2 regions of the Paraburkholderia caballeronis genome follow, and region 1 is predicted to be linked to the other one. Evidence: riboswitches for the same ligand, from Rfam matches in the RefSeq annotation. Region 1 holds a riboswitch; the other holds the start of a gene.
The links. Region 1 has a riboswitch for cobalamin ahead of BLV92_RS27745 (hypothetical protein). Riboswitches for the same ligand answer to the same signal wherever they lie in the genome.
Positions count from the first base shown of each region.

Region 2: linked by a shared signal. The riboswitch ahead of cobW (cobalamin biosynthesis protein CobW) and the one ahead of BLV92_RS27745 (hypothetical protein) in region 1 are both predicted to bind cobalamin.

Region 1 covers NZ_FNSR01000003.1:205,364-212,418, forward strand. Annotated here, with positions in the region: gene metE (5-methyltetrahydropteroyltriglutamate--homocysteine S-methyltransferase) at 1-525, opposite strand, end outside; gene BLV92_RS27740 (LysR family transcriptional regulator) at 666-1,574, shown strand; gene BLV92_RS27745 (hypothetical protein) at 1,575-1,886, opposite strand; cobalamin riboswitch at 2,206-2,355, opposite strand; gene BLV92_RS27750 (membrane-bound PQQ-dependent dehydrogenase, glucose/quinate/shikimate family) at 2,665-4,986, shown strand; gene BLV92_RS27755 (hypothetical protein) at 5,099-5,317, shown strand; gene BLV92_RS27760 (SDR family oxidoreductase) at 5,457-6,293, opposite strand; gene BLV92_RS27765 (LysR family transcriptional regulator) at 6,419-7,055, shown strand, end outside.
Region 2 covers NZ_FNSR01000002.1:1,979,925-1,986,979, reverse strand. Annotated here, with positions in the region: gene cobN (cobaltochelatase subunit CobN) at 1-2,066, opposite strand, end outside; gene cobW (cobalamin biosynthesis protein CobW) at 2,073-3,158, opposite strand; cobalamin riboswitch at 3,361-3,634, opposite strand; gene BLV92_RS25385 (cobalamin biosynthesis protein) at 3,783-4,223, shown strand; gene cobO (cob(I)yrinic acid a,c-diamide adenosyltransferase) at 4,220-4,822, shown strand; gene BLV92_RS25375 (cobyrinic acid a,c-diamide synthase CobB) at 4,826-6,124, shown strand; gene BLV92_RS25370 (cobyric acid synthase) at 6,216-7,055, opposite strand, start outside.

The DNA of each region.
Region 1 (7,055 bases):
GCCGAGCCACAGATAGCTGATCGGCCCGACGATGACCGGCTTCGCGTTGACGCCCTGCTCGCGGGCCTCGCGCAACTGTTCAACGAGGCGCGACGTGTCGAGGTTGAACTGCGTGTCGGCGGTGAATTCCGGCACGATGTAGTGATAGTTCGTGTCGAACCACTTCGTCATCTCGCCGGCCGCGACGCCGCCGCAGCACGCGCCATGTTCTTCCGCCGCCTGGGCCGAACGGCCGCGCGCGACGCGGAAATAGTTGTCGAGCGTGTCGCCATGAAAATCCTGCACGCGTTCGGGCAGGTTGCCGAGCGTGAAGCTCATGTCGAGCACCTGATCGTAGAACGCGAAGTCGCCGACCGGCACCCAGTCGAGATCCTTCTGGTCGTCCCAGTGGCGCTGGCGCAGTTGCGCGCCGAGCGCCTTCAGTTCGTCGCGCGACGACTCGCCCTTCCAGTAGCGTTCGAGGCCGAACTTGAGTTCGCGTTTCGCGCCGATGCGCGGGAAGCCGAGATTGTGTGTAGTGACCATGTGCGCTGCCGTCAAAGAGAAAAACGCCCGAACGAGGCGGGAGTGGCAGCGATGATAGGATGATCGCTCGATGAAATAAAATGGCTTTATTTCATCCATCCATTAATTTTGTTCATCGATTATCCAAAGGGTCCGGCGTCATGCTCGAACGCATTCATCTCGTCATCGTCCGCGAGGTGGCCCGCCAGGGGTCGCTCACCGCGGCGGCCGGCGCGCTTTTTCTCACGCAGTCGGCGTTGAGCCACACGGTCCGCAAGATCGAGCAGCAGCTCGGTACGCCGATCTGGGACCGCGAGGGCCGCAGCCTGCGGCTCACGCAGGCGGGCCAGTACCTGCTCTCGCTCGCGGAACGGCTGCTGCCGCAGTTCGAGCACGCCGAGGAGCGCATGAAGCAATATGCGGAAGGCGAGCGCGGCACGCTGCGCATCGGCATGGAATGCCACCCGTGTTATCAGTGGCTGCTGAAGGTGGTGTCGCCGTATCTCGCGCGCTGGCCCGACGTCGACGTGGACGTGAAGCAGCGCTTCCAGTTCGGCGGCATCGGCGCGCTGTTCGGTTACGACGTCGACGTGCTCGTGACGCCCGACCCGCTCAATCGTCCGGGCCTGAGCTTCGAGCCCGTGTTCGATTACGAGCAGGTGCTGGTCGTCGCGGAAGGGCATCCGCTCGCGAAGGCGCGTTACGTGAAACCCGAGCAGTTGGTGGACGAAACGCTCATCACCTATCCGGTCGAAACGGACCGGCTCGACATATACAACCAGTTCCTGCGGCCGGCCGGCGTCGCGCCGCGCCGCCACAAGACGATCGAAACCACCGACATCATGTTGCAGATGGTCGCGAGCCGTCGCGGCGTGGCCGCGCTGCCGCGCTGGCTCGCGGACGAATACGCGGACCGCATGCCGCTCGTCAGCGTGAAGCTCGGCCGCGACGGCATCGCGAAGCAGATCTTTCTCGGCACCCGCGACGCGGACGGCGGCCTCGATTATCTGGCCTCGTTCGTCGAGTTCGCGCGGCAATCGAACTGGCAGGCGGCGCGCGTCGGGGCGTAGTCAGTGCATAGGCGGCTCGTCGCCGAACACGGCGCGGACGATCGCCGCGCCCAGCAGCGCGTCTGCATGGTTCGCCCGCGTCTCGGCCGCCGCGTGATCCGGCGCTTCGGGCGGCGTGTCGGCAAGCCGGCCTTGCGCGGCGGCGCTCGTCATCCATGCGTCGGCGATCGAGCGGAGCGCGCGCCAGTCGCGCGCGTTCAACTGCGCGACGACGATGCGGCCCACTTCCTCGTAGACGTCCCAGCAATCGTCGCTGCCCGCCGCCAGCTTGCCGAGCAGTTGATTCAGTTCATCGTCGTCCGTCGAAGCCATCCCATGCCCCTTTCGTCCATGCGCGACTGCGTCGCGCCCGCACCCGCCCGCGAATGCGCGGAACGTTTGCGGATGGACTCGTTCCTGTCCGTGAGGAAACCGCTGGACGAGCGAACACCGGCAGCGGCCCGTCGCCGTGAGGGCGCGGGCGGCGGGCGGCGACGTCCAGCGGTCTTGCCGTGAAGGGCGAACCCGTTCTATCGGCGCCGCGCCGGGGAACGGCGTGCGGCGACGCGAAGCGGCTGCGACAGGCGTTGCCGGTCGCTCGATAAAGAGATGGCGTTCATTGACGGCTCCTTGGGTTGCGCGCCCTGGAATGTCTGGGAGAAAGAACGCAGCGAGGTCTGACTTCCGGCTCGACGTGGATCGCCTCGATCCGTCGATGCCAGTCACAGTGGCGCGACCGTGCCGGATTCACACCGGCTTCCCTGCTTCGTTCCGCTTGCGGGCCGCGTTCGGCCCGCTTCGGCTGCTCGCGCCGGTTCGGCGCCAAGCAGTCGAAAGCATAGCGGATCGGCGCGCGTCGACCCAACGACGGTTTGCCCCGATGTGGTCCGGCGCGCGGTTCTGCCTGCTCGACGAACCCGGCTTCTTCATCGTCGGCATGCTGTCCTTCGTTCGCGCCACATCGCACGACCGGTTATGACGATTTGCCTGTCGCCTCGGCAACTCGCTCACGGACCGCGTGCGGCGGAACACAGAACCGCACGGTCGCCGCTAAACACGCGTCCCGCTTCCACTAAACTGATTCCCAACCATTTCCTTTCAGGAGGTTCTGGTGGATACCGCGGCCCGAGTGTTTGCCTGTCTGCTCGCGCTGGTGTCGCTCGGCCTGACCGGCGCAGGCGCGTGGCTCGTCGCCCTTGGCGGCTCGCCGTATTACGCGCTCGCGGGCGTGGCCTACGCGGGCGCGACGGTGCTCATCTGGCGGCGCTCGCCGGCCGGCGCGCATCTGGTCGGTCTCGTCGCGCTCGTCACCGTGCCGTGGGCGCTCTGGGAATCGGGCATCGACTTCTGGGGCCTGTTTTCGCGGCTGCTCACGCCGATGGCATTGGCCGCGCTCGCGTGGTTGTGCTCGCCCGCGCCGCGCGGCACGCCGGCCCGACGCCTCGCGCTCGCGCTCGGCGGCGGCGCGCTGCTGCTGTGCGTCGCCGGCTTCGGCCTCGCGTTCGCGCCGCACGACGTGATCCGTCCGGACGCGCGCCAGCAGGCCGCCTACCGGCCGGCGGCCGGCGACAATCACCCGTCCGACTGGACCGCCTATGGACGCACGACGGCGGGCCTGCGCTACGCGCCGTTCGACCAGATCAACCGCGGCAACGTCGGCCGCCTCGGGCTCGCGTGGGTCTATCGCACGCACAACCACAATCTCGGCGTCGATCAGAACACGCCGCTGCAGATCGGCAACACGCTCTACTCGTGCAATTCGAGCAACGTCGTCGCGGCGCTCGACGTGGACAGCGGCCACGCGCGCTGGGTCTTCGATCCGAACGCGAAGTCGCCGTTCTGGCAGCGGTGCCGCGGCCTCGGCTACTACAAGGCCGCGTCCGCCGCGCGGACCGAAGGTCTGTGCGCCGAACGCGTGATCGAGACCACCATCGACGCGCGGCTGATCGCCATCGACGCGAGAACCGGCCAGTTGTGCCCGGACTTCGGCGACCACGGCATCGTGCAGCTATCGCAGGGCATGGGGCCGATCAAGCCGGGCTTCTATTTCCAGACTTCGGCCCCGCTGGTCGCGCGCGACAAGATCGTGGTCGGCGGCTGGGTGCTGGACGACGAGGAAGTCGGCGAACCGTCCGGCGTGATCCGCGCGTTCAACGTGCTGACCGGTCAACTGGAATGGGCGTGGGACCTCGGCAATCCAGCGATCACGCGACTGCCGCCCGCCGGGCAGACCTACACGCGCGGCACGCCGAACATGTGGACGACGGCGGCCTACGACGACCGGCTCGGACTCGTTTATGCGCCGCTCGGCAACATGACGCCGGACTACTTCGGCGCGACGCGGCCCGCGTATGCCGACGCATACAATTCGAGCCTCGTTGCGCTCGACATCGACACCGGACGCGAGCAGTGGAAATTCCAGACCGTTCACCACGACCTGTGGGACTACGATCTGCCGTCGCAGCCCGCGTTGATCGACGTGCCGGACGGACACGGCCGGATCGTGCCGGCCGTGCTGCAGACCACCAAGCGAGGGCAGATCTTCCTGCTCGACCGCGCGACGGGAACGCCGCTCGCCGACGTGCAGGAGAAACCCGTGCCGCAGACGGGCGGCGTCCCCGAGGAGCGGCTGGCGCGCACGCAGCCCTATTCGGTCGGCATGCCGACGATCGGCGCGCAGCCCCTGACCGAAAAGCGCATGTGGGGCGTGACGATGTTCGACCAGCTGGCCTGCCGCATCCTGTTTCGCCGGGCCAGGTACGCGGGAGACTTCACGCCGGTCGGCCTGACGCCCGCCATCCAGCAGCCCGGCAACCTGGGCGGCTTCAACTGGGGAAGCGTGTCGGTGGACGTCGCGAACCGGCGCGTGTTCATGAACGACGTCCGCGTGCCGAGCGTGTTCTGGCTGATTCCGAGGAAGGACTATCCGAGGCTGTCGGCGAAGATCGCCGGCGACGGCGCGGGCCACGGCCCGTCGCCGCAATCCGGCACTCCGTACGGACTGGCGGCCGAGTTGTGGATGTCGCCGGCCGGCATTCCGTGTGCGCAGCCGCCGTTCGGCACGATCACCGCAATCGACATGAACACGCGGCAGGTCGCGTGGCAGGTGCCGGCCGGCACCGCCGAGCAGCTCGGCCCGTTTCGCATCAAGCTGCATCTGCCGCTCACGACCGGCGCGCCGACCTACGCCGGCACCAGCGCGACGGCCGGCGGCCTCGTGTTCTTCGCGGGCAGCCAGGACTACTATCTGCGCGCGTACGACGAGGCGACCGGCGACGAACTGTGGAAGTACCCGCTGCCGGTCGGCGCGAGCGCGACGCCGATGACCTACGTGTCGCCGGTTTCGCAGCGGCAGTACGTCGTCGTTTCGGTCGGCGGGGCCGCGCACTCCAGGGACCAGGGGGACTACCTGATGGCGTTCGCGCTGAACTGAATCAAACGGCGGTCACGGCTACGGTCATGACGGACGGCGGGTTCGCGCGCCCGCGCCGGCGTCCCATGCTATCGTCGCGTCTGCATCAGAAAGCATCGCGAGGGAGCGCACGATGGACCGCATCTTTATGACCCGGGAGGAAGCCATTCATCTCCTGCTCGAAGCGCACAAGGCCGCTTCGGGTCAGGGCGTGGCATCGGACAGTCCCGACGACGACGCGTTTGGACAACTCCACACGATCGACCGGCTGCTGCTCGACGTTCGCGCGGGCCGGGTCGACGAGTTTCACTTCGGCGAAGACAGCGCCGCGCAGATCACGATCACCGACTGAGCGGACGGCGCTGCGCATCGCAGACGGCCGATGCGACCGTGCCGCGACAACCGTTCCTTGGCGACCGCCATAAACGACGCTTCGTTTTCAGTCTCTCCGAACCGGACGCGCGCCCGCCATATCGCGCAAACGACACCGTTCAATCCTCGAAATCCGTCGCCGTCGCAATGTCCTTTTGCGCGTCCAGTTCGGCCAGCCGTTCGGTCAACGCCTGCCTGATGTTCGCGTAAGCGTCGCTGCCCAACGCGAGGCGCTTCGGCGCCGGATTGCGGTCGGCGGAATCGATCATCGCGCGCGCCATCTTCGCCGGATCGCCCGGCTGGCTCCTGAAGCCCGGCTCGATCAACCGGCGCACCGCGCCGGCGGGCGTGTCCGCGTAGGCGTCCAGCGCCGGCGAAAGCTCCGCGCTGCGAGCGGCGAAGTCCGTGCGCGCGCTGCCCGGCTCGACGATCGTCACCTGGATGCCGAACGGCGCGACGTCCAGCATCGTCGACTCGAAGAACCCTTCGACCGCCCATTTCGACGCGTGATAGAGCGACAGCCCCGGCATGGCCCACTGCCCGCCCATGCTCGACAACTGCATGATCCGGCCGCCGCGCTGCGCGCGCAGATGCGGCAGCGCCGCGCGCACCACCTGGATGGAGCCGATCACGTTGGTGTTCAACTGGCGGACGATCTGCTCGTCCGTCAACTCCTCCGCCGCGCCGACCAGCCCGTACCCCGCGTTGTTCACGACGACGTCGATGCGCCCGAAGTGCGCGAACGCCTGATCGACGACGCGGCGCACAGCCGGCGTATCGGTCACGTCGAGCGGCGCGAGCCAGAACCGGTCGCCGTGAGCCGCGCGCAGACCGGCGAGCGAATCCGGGTTGCGCGCGGTGCCGGCGACGCGCTCGCCGCGTTCGAAAAGCTGTTCGGCCATCAGCCGGCCAAGGCCGCTGCTGACGCCGGTAATGAACCATGTACGCACTGCCATGCCGCTCTCCTGTTTCGCCGCGTGCGGCCCATGCCGCACGTCGGACGCAAGGTTACGCCCGCGCATTACCCGGATAAACCCGATAAGATCGGATGGGCCTTCAACCACAGGTTCATAATCGCCGGATGGATAAGGATCAACTCGACGGCCTGCTGCCGTTTCTCGCGGTGGCCGAGCACCTGAGCTTCACGCGCGCCGCGCGCGCGCTGAACGTGTCGCCGACCGCCGTCAGCAAGTCCGTGCAGCAGCTCGAACGCCGCTACGGCGTCACGCTGTTCCAGCGGACGACGCGCAGCGTGGTGCTGACGGAACCGGGTGCCGCGCTGTTCCAGCGCGTGCGCCACGCGGTTTCCGACATCAACGACGCGCTCGCGGGGCTGTCCGACTATCAGACCCGCCCGACCGGCACGCTGCGCCTGACGATGTCGCGCATGACGATGATGCTGCTCGTCGAACCGGTGCTGCCCGAGTTCCGCGAAAGATATCCGGACGTGACGCTCGAACTGTCGCTCAGCGAAGGCGCCGTCGATCTCGCGAGCGGGCGCTACGACGCGGGCATCCGGCTGGAGGAGACCGTCGAGAAGGACATGGCGACGGTCCGGCTGACGCCGGCGCTCCGCTGGTCGGTGGTCGGCTCGCCGGAATATTTCGCGAGAATGGGCCGGCCGCGCAAGCCCGAAGACCTGACCGCTCACGAAGGTCTCGTCTATCGCTTCGTCACGTCGGGACAGCGGCATCGCTGGGAATTCACGCGGCGCGGCC
Region 2 (7,055 bases), on a different contig from region 1:
TTCAGCTCGCACAGCCACGCATCGACGCGCGTCAGCAGTTCGTCCTCCGCGTCCTGTCCATTCGGTTCCGCGACGCTCAGTTCGTCGTGCAGCCGGTGTTCGACGATCGTCGCGAGGATCGTGCGCCTCAGCAGCTTCGCGCGGCGCGGATCGACCATCAGCGCGTCGTAGTATTCGTCCACCTGACGTTCGAGGTCCTGCAACGGACCGTAGTTTTCGGCGCGCGTCAGCGGCGGCATCAGGTGATCGATGATGACCGCCTGCGCGCGCCGCTTCGCCTGGCTGCCCTCGCCGGGATCGTTCACGATGAACGGGTACAGATGCGGCAGCGGCCCGAGAATCAGGTCGGGCCAGCACTCGCTGCTCAACGCGACGCTCTTGCCCGGCAGCCATTCGAGGTTGCCGTGCTTGCCGACGTGCACCACCGCGTCGATGCCGAACCGGTGCCGCAGCCAGAAGTAAAACGCAAGATAGGCGTGCGGCGGCACGAGTTCCGCGTCGTGGTAACTCGCGTAGTCGTTCAGTTCGCGGGAGCGCGGCGGCTGGATGCCGACGAACAGATGCCCGCAGCGCCAGCCCGCAATCATGAAGCGGCCGCGCCGCACGGTCGGGTCCGCGTGCGGCGGTCCCCAGCGGCGCGTCACCGCGTCGAGCACGCCGGCCGGCAGACGCGACGCATAGTCCGCGTAATCGTCGAGCGACAGGCTCTGCAACGCGGGCCGCAGATCGCGCACGGCCGGATCGTTCGTCACGCCTTCGGTCAGCGTGCGCAGCAGCGCGTCGCCGTCGGCGGGCAGCGCGTCGGTGCGATAACCGGCGTCGCGCAGCATCGCGAGAATCGCGAGCGCCGACGCCGGCGTATCGAGCCCGACGCCGTTGCCGATCCGCCCTTCGCTGACCGGATAGTTCGCAAGAATCAGCGCGAGTTTCTTGTCCGCATTCGCGGCCTGGCGCAACCGGCACCAGCGCCGCGCCAGTTCCGCGACGAAACGCACGCGCTCCGCGTCCGGCTGGTAACGGACGACGTCCACCTCGGTATGCGGGCAGCGGTACGCGAGCCCCTTGAAGCTGATCGCGCGCGTGACGATGCGGCCGTCCACCTCCGGCAGCGCGACGTGCATCGCGATGTCGCGCGAACTCAGCCCGTGGTTGTCCTTCAGCCACGCGTCGCGATTGCCGCCGCTCAGGATCACCTGCAACACCGGCGCGTCGCCGGCGAGTTCGAACGTTTCCGGATCGTCCGGCGACGACACCGCGAACGCGGTCGTGTTCAGCACCAGCCCCACATCGTGCGCGGCGCACAATTCCTGCACGACCGCGCGGCTCAACGCATCCTTCAGCGACGTGATCGCGACCGGCAGCGGGTTGATGCCTTCCGCGTCGAGCGCATCGATCAGCGCGTCGAACGCCGCAGTGTTCGCGGCCTGCAAATGCGCCTTGTAGAACAGGATCGCGGCGACCGGCGCGCCGGCGCGCCAGCGCGCCTGCCAGTCCGCGATCGTCGGCGTGTCGTGCGCCGGGTGATACAGCGTCGCGGCCGGCAACGCGCGCGGCGGCGGCGGCTCCGCGCCGAAGCCGAACACGCGGTGCGCGATGCAGCGCAGGAACGCTTCCGCGTTCTGCGGGCCGCCTTCGCGCAGATAACGCCACAACTGCCGGCACAGGTCCGCGTCGGCGGTGCTGCGCGCGAGCAGGTGCGGGTCCTCCTGAAGATCGCCGGAGAACATCGCGAGCGTCTGCTGCCGGCGCTGCGCGAGCGCGACCACCTGCTCGATCCCATAAGGCCAGTAGCTCTCGCCGCCGAGATGGTCGACGATCACCGCGCGCGCGTGCTGCAACACGTCGTCCACGTAAAAATCGACGGACGCCGGCTGGCGCAGGAACGTGACGTTCGCGAGCCGGATCGACGGAAAACCCGCACCGAGGCGCGGCGCAACGCTCGCGAGCAGCGACAGCGTCGTGTCCGCCGAACTCAGCACGACGATGTCGGCCGGGCGCTGGTCGATCCGCACGACGCCTTCGGTGTCGTCGACGAACCCGCCCGGCACCGTGCGCAACAGATGCATCGCGGCTTAAACCGGTTGTGTTTCGACGCCGAGCGCGGCGTCGAGCGCGCGTTGCAGCGTCGCGCGGTCGAGGTCCTCGCCGATCAGCACGAAGCGGCTGTTGCGGGTTTCGCCGTCCTGCCAGCGGCGGTCGAAATAACTGTCGAACCGCTGGCCGACGCCCTGCACGACGAGCCGCATCGGCGCGTCGGGCAGCGCCGCGAAACCCTTCACGCGATAGATCGTGTGCTGCGCGACGACCGCCTGCAACGCGGCGACGATCGCGTCGCGCGAGCGCACGTCCGCTTCGACGACGACCGAGTCGAAGTCGTCGTGATGATGATCGTGGTCGGGATCGTCGGCGGAACCGTGATGATCGACGCGCAGATGGATCGTCTCCTCGGACGCCGCGCCAAGGCCGAGCAGCGTGTGCAGGTCGAGTTGCCCGCGCTGCGCGCGCACGATCTTCACCTGCGGCGGCACTTCGGCCGCGATCAGTTGTTCGACTGCCTGCTGCTGCGTTTCGTCGAGCTGATCGGTCTTGTTCAGGATCACCAGGTCCGCCGCGCCCAACTGGTCTTCGAACAGTTCGTGCAGCGGCGATTCGTGGTCGAGGTTCGGGTCGGCGCGGCGCTGCGCATCGACCGCGTGCGGATCGTCCGCGAACTGGCCGCTCGCGGCGGCCGGGCCGTCCACGACGGTAATGACCGAATCGACGGTGAAGCTGTTGCGGATCGACGGCCAGTTGAACGCCTGCACCAGCGGCTTCGGCAGCGCGAGGCCGGACGTCTCGATCAGCACGTGGTCGATCGCATCGCGCCGCTCGACCAGTTGCTCCATCACCGGGAAAAACTCCTCCTGCACCGTGCAGCACAGACAGCCGTTCGCGAGTTCGTACAGTTGCCCTTCGACCTCGCGGCCGTCGTCGTCGCAGCCGATCCCGCAGCCGCGCAGGATCTCGCCGTCGATGCCGAGTTCGCCGAACTCGTTGACGATCACCGCTATCCGCAGGTCGCCTGCGTTCTGAAGAATGTGCCGCAGCAGCGTGGTCTTGCCACTGCCGAGAAAACCCGTCACGACCGTGACGGGGATCTTGCGCATCGGGGCTCGCATGGTCGCTCCGTTGATGAAGGAAACCCGCGCGCGACGTCGGCTGCCCGCGCCGGCCGGTCGAAAACGGCAGGCAGCGGGCGCGCATCCGCGCGAACGGGAAAACGGCTACGGGGACGGAAAGGCTGCGTTTGCGGCGTGCATCGTGCGGCCGAAAACGCAATGAAGCCATGAAGTCGTGGACGAGGCGCCGCATCCCCGCAGCGCCTGCTCCTCCTGTCTGGCCGGTATCCGGGCTGGCGAAAACGCCGCTTCGCCTTCCCGCGCGCACTTCGTCGCGCAGTGGCCGAACGTCCCGCGCGAGGCGCGCGGACGGGAAGCGGGTTGTGCATCGCGCAGGGCGACGCGTTCGCTGAACCGTTGCGGGGGCAGCACAGGTTGGCCCGAATGGCCGTGAGGCGGATCGGAGCGTCCTGTTTCCCGTTTAACCGCGCGCGCGGAACGCCGCGCGCGCAGGCACCAGAGTGGATGCGAGTGTAGGCCGGGCCGGCGACGATCGTCAAGGAAGCCGCGCTGGCGGGCCGCTGCGAACGCGTGTATCGTATGCGCGCCGCGCGGCGGCTCCGTGCGTCGGCGTCGGGTTTCCACGGCCGCCGGCGCGCGACGAACGCAACACGACGAAGCACCATGAACGGATTGACGATCGGCATCGGCTGCCGGCGCGACAGCACCGCCGCGCAGATCGGCGACGCGGTGCGCGCGGCGCTGGGCGCACGCGGCCTCGATACAGTCGCGGCGCTCGCGACCGTCGCGGACAAGGCGCGCGAGCCTGGCCTCGTCGAATTCTGCGCGTCGCATGCGCTGCCGCTGCGCACGTTCAGCCGCGAGGCCATTGCCGCGTTCTGCGCGTCGCATCCGCTCGCCGCGCCGTCCGCCGCGACCCGCGCGCGCTTCGGAATCGACGGCGTCTGCGAGCCGTGCGCGCTGCTCGCGGCCGGCCGCGACGGACGACTGATCGTCGCGAAGACCGTCCGCGACGGCGTCGCGGTCGCGGTCGCCATCGCCTGCGCCGCCGACGCGAACGAAACGCCGTCGCCCTCTCCCCGTCAACAGGACCCCGCTTCATGAAGACCGATCCCGAATCGCATCAACGAATGACCCAGCGCCGCCGCGAAGGCCACGAAAAAAAGCAGTCGGAGGCGACCGTCGAAAAGGGGCTGCTGATCGTCAACACCGGCACCGGCAAGGGCAAGAGCACCGCCGCGTTCGGGATGGCCGTGCGCGTGCTCGGACACGGCATGCGGCTCGGCGTCGTGCAGTTCATCAAGGGCGCGCTGCATACGGCCGAACGCGATTTTCTCGGCAGCGTCGCGACCTGCGATTTCGTGACGATGGGCGACGGTTATACGTGGAACACGCAGAACCGCGACGCCGACATCGCGACCGCGCGCAAGGGCTGGGACGAGGCGCGCCGGATGATCGAAAGCGGCGACTATCAGATGGTGATCCTCGACGAGCTGAACACCGTGCTGAAGTACGACTACCTGCCGCTCGACGAAGTGCTCGCGGTGCTGACCGCGCGGCCCGCGATGCTGCACGTCGTCGTGACCGGCCGGCACGCGCCCGACGCGCTGATCGAAGCCGCCGACCTCGTGACCGAGATGCGCGCGATCAAGCACCCGTACCGCGAGCAGCACGTGAAGGCGCAGCGCGGCGTGGAGTTCTGAGCGATGGCGTCGTGTCCGGCGCTGTTCGTCAGCGCGCCCGCTTCCGGCCAGGGCAAGACCACGATCACCGCGGGGCTCGCGCGGCTGCATCGGCGGCTTGGGCGGCGCGTGCGCGTGTTCAAGACCGGCCCCGACTTCATCGACCCGACGATCCTCGCGCGCGCGAGCGGCGCGCCGGTGTATTCGCTCGATCTGTGGATGGTCGGCGAGGCGGGCTGCCGGACGCTGCTCGCGGAAGCGGCCGGGGACGCGGACCTGATCCTCGTCGAAGGCGTGATGGGCCTTTACGACGGCACGCCGTCGAGCGCGGACCTCGCGGCCGCGTTCGGCATTCCGGTGCTCGCGGTGATCACCGCGAAGTCGATGGCGCAGACGTTCGGCGCGGTCGCGTTCGGGCTCGCGCAGTTCAGACCCGGCGTGCCGTTCTACGGCGTGCTCGCGAACCGCGTCGGCAGCGCGTATCACGCGCAGTTGCTGCGCGATGCGCTGCCGCCCGCGCTGCGCTGGTGCGGGCATATCGCGGGCGCGGACGACATCGAACTGCCGGATCGCCATCTGGGCCTGCATCAGGCCGCCGAGATCGGCGACCTCGATGCGAGGCTCGATCGCGTCGCCGATGCGCTGGCCGGCACGGGACTCGCGGCGCTGCCGCCCGCGCTCGACTTCGACGCGCCGCCGCGCGCGGCGCTGCCGAGACTGCTGGACGGCAAGCGGATCGCGGTGGCGCGCGATGCGGCGTTTTCGTTCATCTATCCGGCGAATCTTGCGCTGCTCGAAACGCTAGGCGCGCGGGTCGAATGTTTTTCGCCGCTGGCGGACGAGCCGTTGCCCGGCGATGCCGATGCGCTTTATCTGCCGGGCGGATATCCGGAGCTTCATGCGGCTGCGCTCGCGCGCAATGCGCGCAGCGCCGAGGCGATTCGCGCGCATGTCGCGGCTCATAAGCCGGTGGTCGCGGAATGCGGCGGGATGCTGTATCTGCTCGATGCGCTCGTCGATCAGGATGGCGAACGCACGCCGATGCTCGGGCTGCTGCCCGGCGTCGGCGCGATGCAGAAGCGGCTCGCGGCGCTCGGGATGCAACAGGTCGAAGGACGTCATGGCGTGCTGACCGGGCATACGTTCCACTACTCGAAGATCACGACGCCGCTTGAGCCGGTCGCGACGGCCACGCGGCCGCAGCGCGGCGCGGACGGGGAAGCGGTGTATGTGCATGGGTCGATTGTCGCGACTTATATGCACGGGTACTGGCCGTCGAATCCGGCGTTTGCGGCGGGGATGTTTGGGGGGCACGCGTTTTGAGGGGGGGCCTGGTTTGGCAAAACCACGCCGTTCTATCTCGCGCAATCACAGCGGTTCAGGCCGTCGAACGACGCGAACCCGACTCGACCGGTCAAGCCTTCGCTACCCCACGCCCAATCGCGTCATAAATCCGCGGCACATCGAGACTCTCCGCCAGCGTATCCGCCAGCCGCTCCAGCGACGCCTCGCGCAGCGCCGGATAATCGACCGTCTGCGCGCCGCTCAACCCCGCCCATTCGAGCAGCGCCGCGCAGGCGTCCGGACTGTCGAACAGCCCATGCACATAGGTCGCGAGAATCTGTCCGTCGTCGGACAGCGCGCCATCGGGCCGAGCCGCGTCGCCCGCGTCGGAACCAGCCAGCGACAAAACCGGCTTCGCCAACGCCGGCCCCTCCGTCTCGCCCATATGAATCTCGTACCCCGCCACGGCCGGCGCATCCGCGAACGTCAACGCGCCGCGCACGTTCCGCAACGCCTTGCGCTGCGTAAGCACGGTCCGGTAGTCGAGCCATCCGAAGCCGTCGCTCGCGCCCGGCTCGCCTTCGACGCCGTGCGGGTCCGCGACCTCGCGCCCGAGCATCTGCAAACCGCCGCAGATGCCGATCACGCGGCCGCCATAACGCAGATGCCGCCGCAGCGCATCGTCCCAGCCGTTCGCGCGCAGCCAGTCGAGATCGCCGCGCACGTTCTTCGAGCCGGGCAGGATCACGAGATCCGCTGGCGGCGGCGCGACGCCGGTCCGCACGTAGCTGAAATCGACCTGCGGATGCACGCGCAGCGGATCGAAGTCCGTATGGTTGCTGATGTGCGGCAACGCCGGCACGATCACCTTCAGCACCGGCCCATCCGCCTGCGCGCCGCTGCGCGCGACGCCCGGCAGCATGTCCTCCGCGTCGAGCGTCAGCCCGTGCAGATACGGCACGACGCCGAG